Regions from separate parts of the Halomonas sp. BL6 genome, predicted to be linked through region 4. Evidence: predicted binding sites of a transcription regulator. Region 4 holds the regulator's gene; each other region holds the start of a gene.
The links. The regulator FliA, encoded in region 4, starts transcription of late flagellar genes. The targets are predictions, from matches to a motif close to CTAAAGTTNNNNNNNNNNCNGCCGATA.
Positions count from the first base shown of each region.

Region 1 (3,999 bases), on a different contig from region 4:
TGCTTCCACGTTTAATCAGCAAAAAAGTACGGTGACTGGCGAAGGGGTCAGCGCGACAGCAGGAGAGTCGGCCAACGCTGGACGTTACGATATCAATGTGACACAGCTGGCACGGGCGGGCAGCGTGGCGTCTAACAGCGTCACGATGGATCAAGTCCTGGCTGCCAGCGACACCACCCTAACGTTAGATTTTGGCGCCACCTATACCGACGGCGCGTTCGATCCGAATGCGCCGGCCTTGAGCAGCAAAACGATCAATATTTCTGCAGGCAGCACATTAGCTAGCGTGCGCGATCAAATTAATGCCGATGCAGACGCTGGCGTGACGGCCTCTATCGTGAATGACGGCACAGGCTACCGGCTAGCCTTGAGCTCAAAAGAAACCGGTAAAGAAGCTTCGATTATTGGTTTTTCGGGTCTAGATGGCCTGTCCATGGATACCAGTACACGACGTGCAGGCCAGGATGCCGCTCTGGAAGTGAATGGCATTGCGATTACAAGCAGTGGCAACCGGGTGGAAGGTGCTATCCAAGGCGTAACGCTCGACCTGACAGCGGCTTCACAAACGCCCGTTAGTCTTGTCATTGAGCGCGATGAAGACTCTTTAAAAGAAGCCATTAAGGAGTTTGTCAGCACCTACAATGAAATGAAGTCCACCGTAGGCCGTATGACAGCGTTCAATGGTGAGGGAGAGACGTCTGGCGAGCTGCTAGGCGACCGCACCGTACGCACTGTTGAAACACGGCTAAGCCGTGACGTGACAAATCCAGTGGGTACTGGCGACTTTACTCGTTTGGCGCAGTTTGGCATCGCGATCGATGAGCGTGGCCGTCTTCAGGTAGATGATACGAAATTGGACGAGGCAATCTCCAACAGCCCTGAAGCTCTCAGCGCTTTTTTTGCAGGTGAGTCATCAGAAGAGGGGTTTGCGGGCAGGTTGAGCGCGACGCTCAAGTCGATTACCGGTGACGATGGTCTGATTCAAACTTCTGTGAACAGCGCAGAGCAGCGAATCGACAATCTCAAGGAACGGAAGGCCAGAATGGAGCTGAGCATCGAGCGCAACATCTCCCGCTATCGTACTCAGTTCGCTCAATTGGATGGCATGATCGCACAGATGAACTCGATGGGCTCCTACCTAGCACAGCAGTTCAGCATGCTGAACGCCATGCAGAATAATAACTAAGCTGGTTACATTGTTTTACAAAAAAAGCGCTTAATTTTTTAAAGATTCTGACTGGCCTGCCGTTAATTAAAATAACGGCGGTTGACCGCCGCAAAGCAGGCCTGATGGCCAGTTAATCTTCAAGGAGCACTTCCATGTCTGTGATCAATACGAACATCACTGCCCTGATCGGTCAGAACAACCTGTCTAACTCCCAGGCCATGCTGGCCAAGGCGCAAGAGCGTCTGTCTTCTGGCCTGCGTATCAACAGCGCTGCCGACGACGCTGCTGGTCAAGCCATCGCCAACCGCATGAGCGCTCAAATCACGGGCATGCAGCAAGCTCAGCGTAACACCAATGACGGTATTTCTCTGGCACAGACTCAAGAAGGCGGTCTGAACCAGATCAGCGACAACCTTCAGCGTATTCGCGAGCTGGCGGTTCAGGCAGCTAACGATACCAACACAGCAGAAGACCGCTCATCTATCCAGCTAGAAATCGACGAGCGTATTTCTGAAATTACTCGTGTTGCCAACGCGACTACATTTAACGGTACTAACTTGCTGAACGCAGACGGTACTTTGAACATTCAAGTGGGCGCCAATACCACCGCTGATGTTGATAACCTTTCCATTAGTACCGTGGATGCTACAGCAAGCACTCTGGGAATCGATGCTCTCAGCGTTGCTGATTTCGATTCTGCACAGTCGGCAATCGATGCTGTTGATAGTGCTCTACAAACCATCGATGACAACCGCGCTACACTAGGTGCGACCATCAACCGTTTCGAATCAGTACTTGAGAACCTGACCACTGACGTCACTAACCTGTCAGAAGCTCGTTCACGTATCCAAGACGCTGATTACGCCGAAGAGGTATCCAACCTGACTCGTGCACAGATTCTGCAACAGGCAGGTACTTCTATGCTGGCTCAGGCGAACCAGACGCCGCAGTCGGTACTGTCTCTGCTGGGCTAATTGCTACGCAGTTAAAGCAAGAAATAGAAGCGAAGGCTGGCCATTGGCCAGCCTTTTTTGTATGCCAGATCGCGTTACAATGGCATCTCACTTCATGTCTGCAGGGTTAGGAAAGAATGTCTCGGAAAAAGTCGAAACGTACAAATAAACCAGCTAACTCTAGTGCGCTGAAACCAGCTATGCATCACTACCTGAAAGAGTTTCAGGAGCATTTCGACAACCGACGTTATGCCCAAGCACTTGCTATAGCAAATCGCTTGATAGATGCTTTTCCTAAGTCTCCAGAATCATGGGAGTTAAAAGCAAACGCTTTGGGTAATCTTGATCGAATGCGAGAAGCGTCTGCTGCCATGGCGACTTCATGCTCTTTACTGCCTCATCAAAATACAAAAGCGTCAATAAAATATGCACAGTATCTTTTGCTTGCTGGTTTTGCTGAAGAAGCATTGAAAGTACTACTGCCATTGCACAAATATGAGCCTCGTAACGTCAAGGTGTGGACATGGACAAGTCGTGCTTACCATGTTTTGGGGCGTATTGAGCATGCACTAGATGCCAATGATAAAGCATGCGATATAAGCCCCAATGACCCTGAGGCACTTTTGTGGCGAAGCCGAATCATGGATCAAGCCAAAAGACCTACGGAGGCCCGCAAAGCAGCTGTCAAGCTAAAAAAAATTGCGCCTGCCCGTTTAGGTATTAGCAATCATATTGCTAGTCTAGACCTCCGCGAAGGACTTTATGAGAGTGCTGAGCAGCATTTCAATGATGAGCTAAAGCTCCAAGATAATTCAAGTGTGGCTACTAATCTGTTGGTGGCCAAACATTATAACCCCACATATACAGTAGATGATATTTATAAATCTGCTCGTGAGTGGCAGAAAAAGTATGTAAATAGTGATCTGGTGAACAGGGCGAGTACAAAAAAATATTCGAATAAGCGGGTGCGTATAGGACTATTGTCGGGCAGCTTTAGAATTCACCCTGTTGGACAAATGATCTTGCCAGCACTGCAGAATTTGGATAATAGAGAATTAGAGCTCTTTGCTTATAGTACTAATCAAAAAACTGATAATTTAACTCAGAAGATTAAGAAGTGCGTCAATAAATGGATTGATGTGGCTGGCTTAAATGATGATGAGCTTGATAATCAAATACGTCAAGATGCGATTGATATCCTGATCGATTTAAATGGTGGTGGTGAAGGGTCTCGCTACCAAGTGATTTCAAGAGAACCAGCGCCATTGATCGTCAAATGGGTGGGGATGTTGATCAATACTACAGGGCTTGACTGTTTCGATTATCTCCTAAGCGACGGCATTGAGACACCTTTGGGCGTAGATATGCTATATACTGAAAAGCTGATTCGCCTGCCAGACGATTACGTTTGCTACCATATCCCTGATTATATCCCCGATGTTAATGGTCTGCCTGCGTTAAAGAATGGCTACATAACATTTGGCTGCTTGAATAACCCTGCTAAGTTGTCACCTCTACTAATAAAAGAATGGGCTGATTTGCTCAAAGAAATTCCTAATAGCAAGCTGTTATTACGTGGCATTCAGTTTGAAGGAGAAGAGTTCTGTAAACGTATGGAGTCTCGATTCTTTGAGCATAGTGTAGATCGTGATCGTTTGATATTACAGGGGCCCGCTAGACACCAAGAGTTTTTAACTACCTATCAAAGCATTGATATTGCATTAGATACATGGCCATACTCCGGTGGTTTAACTACGTGTGAAGCACTCGCAATGGGAGTTCCGGTAGTGACATGCATGGGGCCGACCTTTGCCGGTCGACATAGTGCAACGCACTTAGCAAATGCGGGCTTACCCGAGCTTGTTACCGATAACTGGT
Region 1 is NZ_VDGL01000002.1:86,074-90,072, reverse strand. It holds gene fliD (flagellar filament capping protein FliD) at 1-1,186, shown strand, start outside; gene FHJ80_RS03950 (flagellin) at 1,321-2,142, shown strand; gene FHJ80_RS03945 (glycosyltransferase) at 2,259-3,999, shown strand, end outside.
Region 1: a site for FliA is predicted at 1,225-1,251, ahead of FHJ80_RS03950 (flagellin). Genes of this name have one in related genera too.

Region 2 (3,999 bases), on a different contig from region 4:
CGCCGCCCGCCAACGTGCGTATTTTGGAGGCGAAAGCCGAGAAAAAACGGACCGAAACGGCGCCCTTGTCAGAGCGCAGCGAAGACGCACTACAGCATAACCCGGAGCATCACAAGCCGGATCATGACGATGTCGATGAGACCTAAGCATTGATATCGTGACCTACGAGAGGCCGCCTCCGGGCGGCCTCTTTGCGTTGGGTCAGCGGTCGCCGGGTTGGTTTTTGGAGTGATGGTTTTTGGGATGATAGTTCTCGGAGTGGCGACCTTCGAGGTTGATCGACTCGCCGCCGTCCACGAACAGGATTTGTCCGGCGACGAAGGCGTTGTCCAGTAGATAGTGCAAGGCTTGTACAAGGTGGGCTGGATCGCCCTGGTGATCCACCGGAATCCCGTCGATGCGCCACTGGATATAGTCGCTGGTGCGTTGAGAGGCGGGTAACACCACTCCCGGCGCAATACCGTTGATGCGCAGGCGTGGAGCAAACTCCAGCGCGGCCATCCGCGTCATCTCGGCCAAACTCTTTTTGGAGAGCAAGTAGGCCGCATACGGGTACTGGTGATAGGCCACCTTGTTATCGATGATGTTGATCACCTGGCCCTGCGCTACCGCATCGGCAAAATGGCGTGTGAGAAGCAGCGGGGTGAACATATTGACCCGAAATTGGGTCTCCAGCATTGCCAGCTCGGTCTTTGCGATGGGCGCGGGCTCGTAGGCCGAGGCGCTATTGAGCAGCACGTTCAAGCCGGGGAAGCGTGTTACCGCCTGTTGTATCAGGCTCTCCAGCGAGTCGCTCAGAAAGTTACAGGGTAGTATCTCGCACTCCCTCCCTTTGCCGCGAATCACCGTGGCGACCTCTTCAGCCTCCCCGCGTGAGCTGTTCACGTGCAGAGCAATATCGAAACCTTTGTCGGCCAAGGCTTCTGCAAAGTGGCGACCAAGCCGTGTGGCGCCGCCGGTGACGAGTGCCGCAGGTGTCGGCATGACGAATCCCTCGCTGTCGATAGGAAGTGAATGGTGGTGGAGCAATAACGAAGACTCTCTGCGTGAGCGCAGCGTTTGTCAATAACTTGTACAGAGCTTGAACAAAATGACCCACGTTCTACTCTGTGAAAACGCAGCCTGCTTGCGTCTATCGGCCTTTGGATGAGTGCATGGCCGTGTGAAAGCGTTTTGACCTCGTTACACCATCATCGGCTTATCTATGGAATGTCGCTATGTCATCAACGTCGTCGCATGCAACAACCGGCAGCATGCACCATGAGTGCGTGATCTCAGTGGGGTCCAATATCGAACCCGAACACCACTTTTCTCAAGCGCTGGAGATTTTGAGCAGCGAGTGCGAGCTGGTGGCCCGCTCGTCCGCCGTCCGTACGTCGCCGGTGGGCTTTCAACATCAGCCCGATTTTCTCAATGCCGCGCTGGTGGTGCGCACTGCGCTGGATCGGGACGCCTTCAAAGCCTATCTGAAAGAGGTCGAGGATCGCTTGGGACGGGTGCGCGGGCCGATCAAATCCGGTCCTCGAACCATGGATCTAGACATCGTGGCGTGGGACGGTGAAATCGTCGACGACGGTTACTTCAAGCATCAGTACGTGCGTGGCCCGGTCGATGCGGTATTGAGCGCCAGCGGGCGCTCCATAAGCGCAGGCCCCGTCTCGTAGCCCTGCCATCGCCAGCATGTGAGGTGTCGTCGATGCTGCAGGCCTCATGTTTTTTGGCCATTGGCCGATAACGATGCTAACGGCGCCTTCGCGCTTACCGTCGAGGTCACTTATGTGATCAGCCTTGCGACCAATATCACGTCGCTACTGGTAATGAACCATTTGCGTACGAGCCAACAAGCGATGCAGACCTCCATGGAGCGTCTGTCGTCTGGGCTGCGTATCAATAGCGCCAAAGACGACCCTGCGGGTCAGGCCATCGCTAATCGCATGGGCGCGCAGATCCGCGGCATGAACCAGGCGATCCGTAATACCAATGACGGAATTTCCATGGTGCAAACTGCCGAAGGTTCGCTGAACCTGATCAACGACAGCCTGCAGCGTATTCGCGAGTTGAGCGTTCAGGCGCTCAATGGCACCAATTCGTCAGACGATCTTGCCTCTATTCAGTTGGAAATCGACCAGCGCCTGGAGGAGATCGATCGCGTCGCTGGGCAGAGTAATTTTAACGGCATCAGGCTGGTCGAGAGCGATAAAACCCTCAACATTCAGGTGGGCGCCAACGCCGGAGATGTGATTGGCGTGCGCTTTTCGGGAATGGGGCGCCAGGCCTTGGGCATGGACGGTTTCAGCGTATTGGACGATGGCTCGGCCACGCCCAACCCGATGGATGTCGTGGATGAGGCCATGAAGCAGGTCGATCGTCAGCGTAGTTATTTTGGCGCGGTACAGAACCGTTTCGAGAGCGTCATCGACGGCCTCAATACCAACATCATCACCACCTCCGCCGCCCAGTCGCGTATCCAAGACGCCGACTACGCGCAAGAAGTCTCCAATCTGATTCGTGCCCAACTGCTACAACAGGTGGGTATCGCCATGCTGACCCGGGTCAACCAGCAGCCACAGCTGATTCTGCGGCTGCTGGAGGGGCTATAACGACGAGCCGCCGATCAGCGTTCGTCGATGATGCCCTGTTCCCGTGCCATGGCATAAGCCGCCTGCGGCCCGTTCCATAACGAAGGCAGCAGTATCAGCGACACCGGGATCGCGGTGATCACGATGAACTGCTGCAGCGCGCTGATTTGCCCTGCGCCCATGTACAGCAGCACGGCCGCCATCAGCGCCATGGCAATGCCCCAGAAAGCGCGCATGTAGGGACTGGGGGCATCGTGTCCCGCACCGACGACGGCAATGGCATAGCTCATCGAATCGCCGGTAGTGGCCACGAAAATCGTCGTTAGCAGCAGAATCGCCAGCGCCATCCAGGTGCCGCCGGGCAGCGCCTGGGCCACCGTGAGCGTCGCCACGTCGAATTGGAAGTTGTTGAGCGCTTCGCTGAGGTCGATCACACCGGTGAGCTGGTAATAGATGCCCGAACCGCCCAGCAGCGTAAACCACACGGTGGTGGCAATCGGGGCGAGCACCGCCACGGCCACGATCATCTCGCGAATGCTGCGGCCCCGTGAAATGCGCGCCACGAAGATCGCCATCAGCGGCGCATAGCCAATGAACCAGGCAAAGAAGAACACCGTCCACCACTGCATCCACCACGCCGGGGCGGTTTCAGCGGTCATCGTCGCCATGGTGAAAAACTCGCTGATATAGGCCCCCATACTGGACAGATAGGTATTGACCAAAAACAGCGTGGGGCCGAATACGATGATGACGGCGCCGATGGCCAGCGCCAGCAGCACGTTGAAACGGCTCAACAGCTGAATGCCCTTGTGGACGCCGCTCATGGAAGAGAGCACATAGATAACGCCCAATACGCCTAGGATGATGAGCTGGCCCGTGTAGCCCTCCGGCAGACCAAACAACTCATGCAAGCCAAAGCTCACCTGCGTGGCCAAAAAGCCGATGGGGCCGACCGTGCCCGCCACCAGAGCAATCACACAGCAGGCATCCACGATGCTGCCCAGCGGGCCACGCATCAAGCGCTCGCCCAACACCGGGTAGAGCAGCGTGCGCGGCTGAAGCGGCTGGCCTTTTACGTAGTGCGCATGGGCCAGCACCACGGCGGTGAGCGAGCCCAGCACGGCCCAGGCCATGAAGCCCCAGTGCATGAACGATTGACCCAACGCACCGGCAACGGCGTTGGCGGTGCCCGGTTCGGTATCGAACGCAGGCGGTGTCACGACGAAGTGATACACCGGCTCGCCTGCGGCAAAAAACACGCCGCCACCGGCTAGCAGGGTACACAGAATGATCGAAAGCCACTTGAACGTGCTCATTTCGGGTGCATCGAGGTTACCGATCTTGGCTTTCGCCGCGGGCGTCAACGCCACGCCCATCGCAATGAAAAACGTCAGTAACAGCAGGAGTTGGAAATAGCTGC
Region 2 is NZ_VDGL01000002.1:378,914-382,912, reverse strand. It holds gene ybiO (mechanosensitive channel protein) at 1-146, shown strand, start outside; gene FHJ80_RS05315 (SDR family oxidoreductase) at 202-984, opposite strand; gene folK (2-amino-4-hydroxy-6-hydroxymethyldihydropteridine diphosphokinase) at 1,218-1,664, shown strand; gene FHJ80_RS05305 (flagellin) at 1,779-2,600, shown strand; gene FHJ80_RS05300 (BCCT family transporter) at 2,615-3,999, opposite strand, start outside.
Region 2: a site for FliA is predicted at 1,708-1,734, ahead of FHJ80_RS05305 (flagellin). Genes of this name have one in related genera too.

Region 3 (3,999 bases), on a different contig from region 4:
TTGCTGAACCGTTCCAGTAGCGGCAGCACAAAGGCAGCGGTTTTGCCCGTGCCGGTTTGTGCGGTGGCGATTAAATCTTTGCCCGACAGAATGGCAGGAATCGCTTGTTCTTGGATGGGTGTTGGCGTTTGGTAACCGAGTTCAGTAATCGCCTGAACGAGCGGGCGGGACAAGCCTAGTTTTGCAAAGGGCATGAGAAGCTCTGACAGAGTGGCGTAAGGGGCGTCGAAAATAAAAAGTGGTGCAGCATAGCGTAAAATCAGCCGTTCGACGCTCGAATACGCGTTTATTTCCACTCCACCTTTGCCCGTGCCTCCATCCTAACCAGGTATAATCCTGTCATGACGCTAAACGCACATGCATGTAGGGCGTTTTGCATCCATTCCGAATGAACAGAGTCGTGGTCGATGATTAACACCAAAATTTACAAGGCGGTGTACGAGCTCGCCGAAAAGCTGATGAAGGCCGCTGCCAAAGATGACCGCGCCACCTTTGAAGCGCTGTATGCTGAGTTGCAGGCAATCTGCACCGAGCACGAGAACACCGAGAAAGACCACCCGGAGCAGTGGGAAACCCTGGCCGACTTCACCGAAGAGCTAGAGGACGCGCTGCCCATCTACCAAAAAGCGCTGGATAAAGCGGTCGCGAAGCAGTCGAACGATCATATCGCTTCGATTGGGTTTTCCATGGCGGCGCTGCACGTGGAGCTGGGCGACAACCAGGCGGCCATTGAACGCTTGCAGCAGGCCCAGGCCAGCGCCCAAACGATCGAAGATAACGAGCTGAAAGCAGAAATCGATGACCTGCTGGCCACGCTAACCCACGCCTAGGACCCCATTTTGACCAATAACGATATTTTTCGCCGTATTCGCTACACCTTCGACTTAAAAGACAACACCATCGTCAAGATCTTCGCCCTGGCGGAGGTGAGCGTGACCCAGGAGCAGGTGACGGCATGGCTGAAAAAAGACGAAGACGACGCCTTCGTGACCATGAAGAACAAAGAGCTGGCGGCGTTTTTGAACGGTTTCATCAGCTTCAAGCGGGGCAAGCGCGAAGGCCCACCGCCTGCCCCGGAAGCGCAGTTGAACAACAACATGGTGTTCCAGAAACTGCGCATCGCGCTGAACATGAAGGCGGAGGATATTTTAGAGGTGTTCGATCAGATGGGCCTGCCGCTCAGCCCTCACGAACTCAGCGCGTTTTTCCGCAAGCCCAGCCACAAAAATTACCGCGAATGCAAAGACCAAATGCTGCGTAATTTCTTGATGGGCGTCCAGCGGCAGCTTCGCCCCAACGATAACGGTTAAGCGAGGCGCTCGCGTTTCACACATACGAAGATCGCATTGCCCGAGACGTTATCCCAGGGCGTGATGGTCTGGTAATCGTGCTCGAACACGTGCACCTCGAAGGTAGGCTCCAACAGGGCGATGAGTTCGCTAAAACTGACGGCCACCATGGGGTGCTCGTCGTGCCACACCTGCGTTGTCTCCGCCGTGGTCTTTTCGATGCTCAGCCGCAGCGACTGCCGCTCCCCTTGGCCGCTGTAGTGCCACCCGGAGCGGAAAGAGAACGTCTCCTCCGCCTGCTGGGCCATGTGCTTTACGAACAGCTCGTTATTGATCCGCTGCTTATCCACCGCGTTGAAGCAGAACACGCCGCCCTCGTTCAAGGCGCGGTGTGCGCTGGCGATGCAGTCGCCGAGCTTGTCCAGGCCATCGTTGTAGTGGATGGAGTAGAGAAAGCAGGTGATGAGGTCCAGCGGTTCACTTACTTCGAAACTGCTCATGTCTTGCCGTGAGAAGCTTGCCTCTGGGCAGCGTTGGGCGGCGATATCCAGCATGGGCTGGTTGATATCCAAGCCGCTGCTGATAAAGCCATCATCAAGAAAGTGGCGCACGTGGGGGCCGGTACCGCAGGCGACATCCAGATGGCGTTTGCCTTCGTTGCCAAAAATCTGATGCAGGCGGCGAATGGCGTTGCTCTGGGCCTGGTAGTCGATGTCGACGCACATCAAATCGTAGTAGCCAGAAAGGTCGGTGTAGAGTGCGTTGACGGACATAGTGGCCTAATGGTGAGGGCTGAAATACATTGGGTGGCGCATAGTAAACGAGCGATTGGGGTTTGAGAAGGCGTAGGAGTGGCTTGGCCAAGCGGCGATCAAGTTTGCACTCTTTCACAGTTTGGCTAGCGCTTTAGGGTTAATGTGATTAAAGAAATCGTGTGATGGTCCGATAACTACTAAAGTCGCACGACACATTCGATTGCCATACGAGGCTGCCATGCCAAAACCCTTTGCTCTCATTCTCTCTGCGTTGCTCCTGGCGATGACTTCTTATGTGCAGGCGTCTACCGCCGAGGCGGCAGAAGCGGCCGCGCTCGCTTGGCTGGAAGCGATCGATCAAGGTGAATATGAGCAGGCTTGGGAAAAGTCGTCGCCGCTGTTGAAGACGCCGCTTTCCCCCACCATGCTGCAGCGCGTGGTGACGCTGGCCCGCAACGATTTGGGCAGCGTCGAGTCGCGGCGGCGCATCCGCATGTCGCAGTACACCTCGATGCCTGGGGCGCCGCGCAACGACTACAAAGAGTTCGCTTTTCAAACCCGGTTCACGAACAACCAGTGCGTGGTCGAAGTCGTCACGCCACATCTGGAAGAGGGCACGTGGCGGGTGAGCGGCTACTACGTGCAGTAACGTGATTCGAGCGCCCATCAATAGCCGCCAACGTTGGCGGCTATTGTGTTTTCTACACGATCAGCCCCGCCAGTGCCTGCATCCCCAGCACCAACAGAAGCACCACACTTCCCAACGCGAGGCTGGTCTTCAGCGCGTGGCGTTTCCACATGCTTTCCACTCGGTGCCCAAAACGATGTACCAGCCACGCCAGGCCGAAGTAGCGCAGCCCGCGAGCCATCAGTGCTGCCAGGGCGAACAGCACGATCGGGTAGCCCGAGAGCCCAGCGGTAATCATCGCCACCTGGAACGGAATCGGCAAAATGCCAATCGCTAAAATGGCGGCAAAGCCGTATTGGTCGAAAAAGCTCTGAAACGCCTGATAGCTTTGCTGCATTCCCATGAAGTCGATGAACCAAGTGCCGACGGACTGGTACAACACCATGCCCACGCCGTAACCGACGATGGACGCCGCTAAACAGCCCAGCGTGGTGGCGGTGGCCATCGCCCAAATGCGTTGACGATTCACCGCCATGAGCGGAATCAGCACGAGTTCGATGGGAATCGGCAAAATGATGGTCTCTAGGAAAGAGAGCGTGGCGAGCAGCCACAGCATGTTTTTCGAGCCGTTGATACGCTCGAACCACTGCTTGGTTCGCGTGGAAGTGAAGGCCATGGGTCGAGTCGCTATACGGAAGGGTTGATGCGGCGATAAATCGCCGTGAGGAGGCTATACACGCCGAATGCGAACAGCCCGATGGCAACGAACGCAAGCAGCCACTGGCCGAAGGCTTGGTGTCTCAGCGTGCTCAAGGCTTCCGCCGTGCCGCCTGCTTGGCTAGGATTGTATTGGTACGCCGCGATGATAAATAGGCTGCCCACGATCACAAAGACGAGACCCCGCACCGCCAAGCCAAAGCGACAGACGGGGTAAGCCCAACGCTGCACGTGAGTGGGCATGGAGAAGTGGCGGTCGAATTTGGCTTTCCACCCTTTAATGGCATGGGCAATGCCTGCGCCAATCAAAACTGCGCCTACCGCCGCGACCAGCCAGCGACCTAATGGCTGCTGCATCAGCCAGCCAGCGGCATCCTGTGAGCCGCTGCCAGAGCCACCGGATGCGCCCAAGCTGACGATCAACTGAGCCGCAAAAAAAGCCAGCAGCGTGTGCGTCACGGCACTGACCAACAAGCCCGCGCGGATCGCCAACCCTTTGAGTTGACTGCCATGGCCGTCGGTGTCTTGAAGCGCTTGCAGTGTGCGCCAAGTGGCGTAGCCCACTAGCCCAAGGGCAATGATACCCAGCATTACTTTGCCGAATGGGGCG
Region 3 is NZ_VDGL01000007.1:192,215-196,213, reverse strand. It holds gene FHJ80_RS15250 (DEAD/DEAH box helicase) at 1-194, opposite strand, end outside; gene FHJ80_RS15245 (tetratricopeptide repeat protein) at 408-830, shown strand; gene FHJ80_RS15240 (DUF1456 family protein) at 840-1,310, shown strand; gene FHJ80_RS15235 (class I SAM-dependent methyltransferase) at 1,307-2,062, opposite strand; gene FHJ80_RS15230 (DUF4019 domain-containing protein) at 2,283-2,693, shown strand; gene FHJ80_RS15225 (YqaA family protein) at 2,746-3,348, opposite strand; gene FHJ80_RS15220 (DUF1206 domain-containing protein) at 3,360-3,999, opposite strand, start outside.
Region 3: a site for FliA is predicted at 2,211-2,237, ahead of FHJ80_RS15230 (DUF4019 domain-containing protein). Genes of this name have one in related genera too.

Region 4 (3,999 bases):
GCGAGCCGACCTGTTGCGCCTGCTGGGCAGTCAGCGTAAACGCCGCGATACGGCGCTACTCGACGCCTTGGTGCACGTGTTGATGGCACGCGATGCCATTCGCCAGCTCGGTAGCGTCAGTCGCGAGGACCTGATATGAGCGGCCAGGATCAAGCGGCGGGCCTGCGCAAATGGGCCGATCTACAGCGTCAGCAGCGAGCCGCACAGGACGAACCACAAGATACCCATGCGTCCGCCGCTCCTGCCTCGCCGGTCAGTACTGAAGAGGCGGCGGTGCATACCCAAGACGCTCTGGCGCCCACTGTCGCTGCCGCCACTGAACCGGCGACGGTGACGCCACCGCGCCCTCAGAAGCCGCTGGTGGTGATAGGGTTACCGCATACCGGCGCCGCACAAGTCGATAAAGTGCGTGGACGTTTGGGGCAGTGGTCGGCGTTGGGGCGTCAGTGGGCGGGCGACCCACAGGATTGGCAGATTCAGGTCGTCATGGCCGATACGCCGTCGCTGGCCATGCTGGCGAAGGAGCATGCACGATGGGCGCTATGGGTCACTAGCGATGCCGATGGCTTTGCCAGCATGTACCGTGTGCTTCGAAAAGTGCGAGAGCATGGCGGTCCGCGACGCCTGCTGGCACTCCATGAACCGCACCTGCCGCGTCAGGGGCTGCTGGAGAACTTGCGTGACGCCGCCGCTTACTATTTGGATATCGAGCTTTTGTTGCTTGCACGTTGAGACAGATGATCGGCTTGCTGTCGTTAGCGACCTACGCCGAATAGAGGGCCCGCGTATGAGGCTATTTGCCCGACAGACGTTGATAAAAGCCGTAAAGTTGTTAACAGTGAAAAGGGTGAGACCCTGCGCAGCGATGCTGGCAACCATCATGTGGGTCGTTAGCGCCGAGGCGGCAACGGGTAGCTGGAGCCGAGACGTGCCTGGCGTGTTGGTCGCCATGAGCGACCGCACCAGTCAGAGCCAGGCCATTTCGCCACCAGCAGGCATCCCGCTGGGAGGAGCGACGCTAACGCGCGTGCAGTGGCGGTTCGACACCCCACCGAGTCACCCCGTCAACGCTTGGTTGTGTCACCCTGAGCGCTGCGTGGCACTGTCGGGCATGCGTGGCAGTACCACTGCGCTGGAAGGCATGTTGGCAAATGCGCCGCTGCACTTTCGGTTTGCACTGTCGCCGGGCCAGCGGCCAGTGAGGGTGCAGGGGCTACAGGTAATAGTGAATTATCGGTAAAGGCCGTTCAGCCGCGAGGCACGAGGATGTATACAGCACAAGGCAGGATCAAACAAAGTGAGCTGTTGACCCAATACATGCCACTGGTGCGACGTCAGGCCTTAACGCTGCAGGTAAGATTGCCCGCAAGTATTGAGCTAGATGATCTGATCCAGGCAGGCATGGTGGGGCTATTAGAGGCGCTGGGACGCTTCGATGCTGCCCAGGGTGCCACGTTCGCGACGTTCGCCAGCCAGCGGATTCGCGGTGCCATGATGGACGAGCTGCGCACTCGCGACTGGCTGCCGCGCAGCGTACGTCGTTCGGCGCGGGCAGTGGACGATGCTGTACGCCGCTTGGAGCAGCAGTTGGGCCGCCCCCCTGAAGAGGGTGAAATTGCCCGCGAGCTGGAGATGCCCCTGAGCGAGTACCAGCAGCTGTTGAATGACACCAACAGTGGTCAACTGCTGCCGTTCGAAGAGCTGGTCGCCGATGGCGGTGAGCCGGCGGGTGACGATGCCCAGCATCGGCCGTTTGACCAATTGCTTGATGAGCAGCAGCGACACACCTTGATCGAGGCCATCGAGGCATTGCCCGAGCGTGAAAAGCTGCTGATGGCGCTCTATTACCAAGAAGAGATGAACCTTAAAGAGGTCGGCGCGGTGCTGGGCGTCACCGAATCGCGGGTCTCCCAGCTACACAGTCAGGCGGTGAGCCGTCTGCGCGCGCGTTTACGCGATCACGATGAATCCTAATACCCACTCACCCTACTCGGCGAGGAGCCGTTGATGAACCCATCTACGTTGATCGGTATCTTTGCCAGCATGTTGCTGCTGGTAAGCGTGCTGTTCTTTACTGCAGAGTCGCCCGAAAGTTTTATCAATGTGCCGGGACTGGCCATCGTCATCACCGGTACGCTGGCGGCGACCTTCATCAGCTATCCGTTGAAAGAAGTGCTGCGAGTGGTGCGTTTGGTGGGCTTGGTGTTCCGCCGTGAGAATACCTATGTGCGGGACGACATCAACGAGCTGGTGTCCATGTCGCGGCTCTGGTTCAAAGGTGACGTGCGGGCCGTCGAACGGGAGCTCGAGCACACCCGCAACCCGTTTCTACGAACCGGTATTCAACTTGTGATCGCCAATACCAAAGAGGATGAGATTTTCGACATGCTGCGCTGGCGTATCGCCCGCTTGAAAGCCCGCGAACACGCCGAAGCGCAAATTTTTCGCACCATGGCGACCTACGCGCCCGCTTTCGGCATGATCGGCACGTTAGTGGGGCTGGTCAACATGCTCGAAGTCATGGATGCCGGAGACCTTCAGGTCATCGGCCCCCGCATGGCGGTAGCACTGCTGACCACCTTCTACGGTATCTTGCTGGCCAACCTCGTGTTCAAGCCCATCGCCGTCAAGCTGGAGCGGCGCACCGAGGAGCGGTTGATTACCATGAACATGGTGCTCGAAGGGATTTCATTGATCACCAAGCGCCGCTTGCCATCGTTCATTGAAGAGACGCTCAACTCCTTCGTAGCGAACTACCATGATGAGATCCGGGACGCCAACGTCAAACCCCGCCCCGACGTTGGCTCCGCATTGAAAGGGTAGCGCCATGCTTGATCGCGACTCACGGCATGCCCTGGAGCTGCCCGCTGCAGTGGGTGAGAGTGACGAGAGCTGGCTAACCAGCTACTTGGACGTACTCACACTGCTCATCACGCTGTTCGTTCTGCTGCTAGCCTTGGCGCCGCCGAGCGGCGGCGAAGGGCAGAGCCACGAGGCCCTGAGCGTCGCCAGCGCCGTGACCTCACTGCCGCTCGCTAGCTTGGCCACGGGTATTCAGCCACGCCATGAAGGGTTGCAACCTCATATGGCGGGACTCGACATTCCCGGTGTAAGCGTCTCGCAAGGTCAAGAGGGCGTGACGCTGCGCATCGACGACAGCCTTTTGTTTCCCAGCGGCAACGATGTGCTAACGCCCCAAGGGCAAGATGTGTTAGAACGACTCTCTTCCGTGCTGGCGACTTTCGATGGGCAAATCTCCGTTGAAGGTCATACCGATAACGTGCCTATCTCGACGCCGAGGTTTCCATCGAACTGGGAGCTCTCAGTAGGCCGTGCCATTGCGGTCGTGCGCCAATTAGAGCGGCAAGGCATTGCCATTTCACGTATGCGGGCGGTCGGTTATGCCGACACCCAACCCATGGAAAGTAACGCTACCTCGGAAGGGCGAGCAGCCAACCGGCGCGTTGAACTGCTGCTGAGGCAGCAGGTCGAGGGGTAAAGCACTATCTCGAGGCTATCTGCGTGTCGAAGCATCACTCGCTACTACAATCGTTTGGCGCCGTCATGGTGCTCGACGGTGAGAGTCGGCGCATTCAGGCGGTCAGTCGCAACCTAACCAAACTGCTGGGATTGGCAGACACCGAGCTCCGTGCGATTTCCCCCGCCACCGTGCTGGGCAAGCGGTTGAGCCAGCGATTGCGCCAAGAGCTGCATGGACGCCAGCGGTTAGCGAGCCCGCTGGCCTTCCGTCGGCTACATGACACCACGCGCCTGCAGGTTCACGCTTATCGCACGCATCGCCACGTGGTGGTCGAAATCGAGCCCCTCAGCCCGCTGGGCAAACGACGCCTGCTGGGGACCGTCAACGAGCGCTTGATGCGTCTAGCCGAAGCGACCCATCAAGAAGAACTGCTGGATTATTTAGTGACCGCCGTGCAACAGCTCACCGGTCATGATCGCGTCTCGGTCTGTCATTTCGACAGCGATTGGCACGGGCTG
Region 4 is NZ_VDGL01000006.1:49,481-53,479, forward strand. It holds gene flhF (flagellar biosynthesis protein FlhF) at 1-139, shown strand, start outside; gene FHJ80_RS13195 (hypothetical protein) at 136-732, shown strand; gene FHJ80_RS13200 (flagellar protein FlhE) at 881-1,240, shown strand; gene FHJ80_RS13205 (RNA polymerase sigma factor FliA) at 1,267-1,974, shown strand; gene FHJ80_RS13210 (motility protein A) at 2,008-2,823, shown strand; gene FHJ80_RS13215 (OmpA family protein) at 2,828-3,499, shown strand; gene FHJ80_RS13220 (sensor domain-containing diguanylate cyclase) at 3,523-3,999, shown strand, end outside.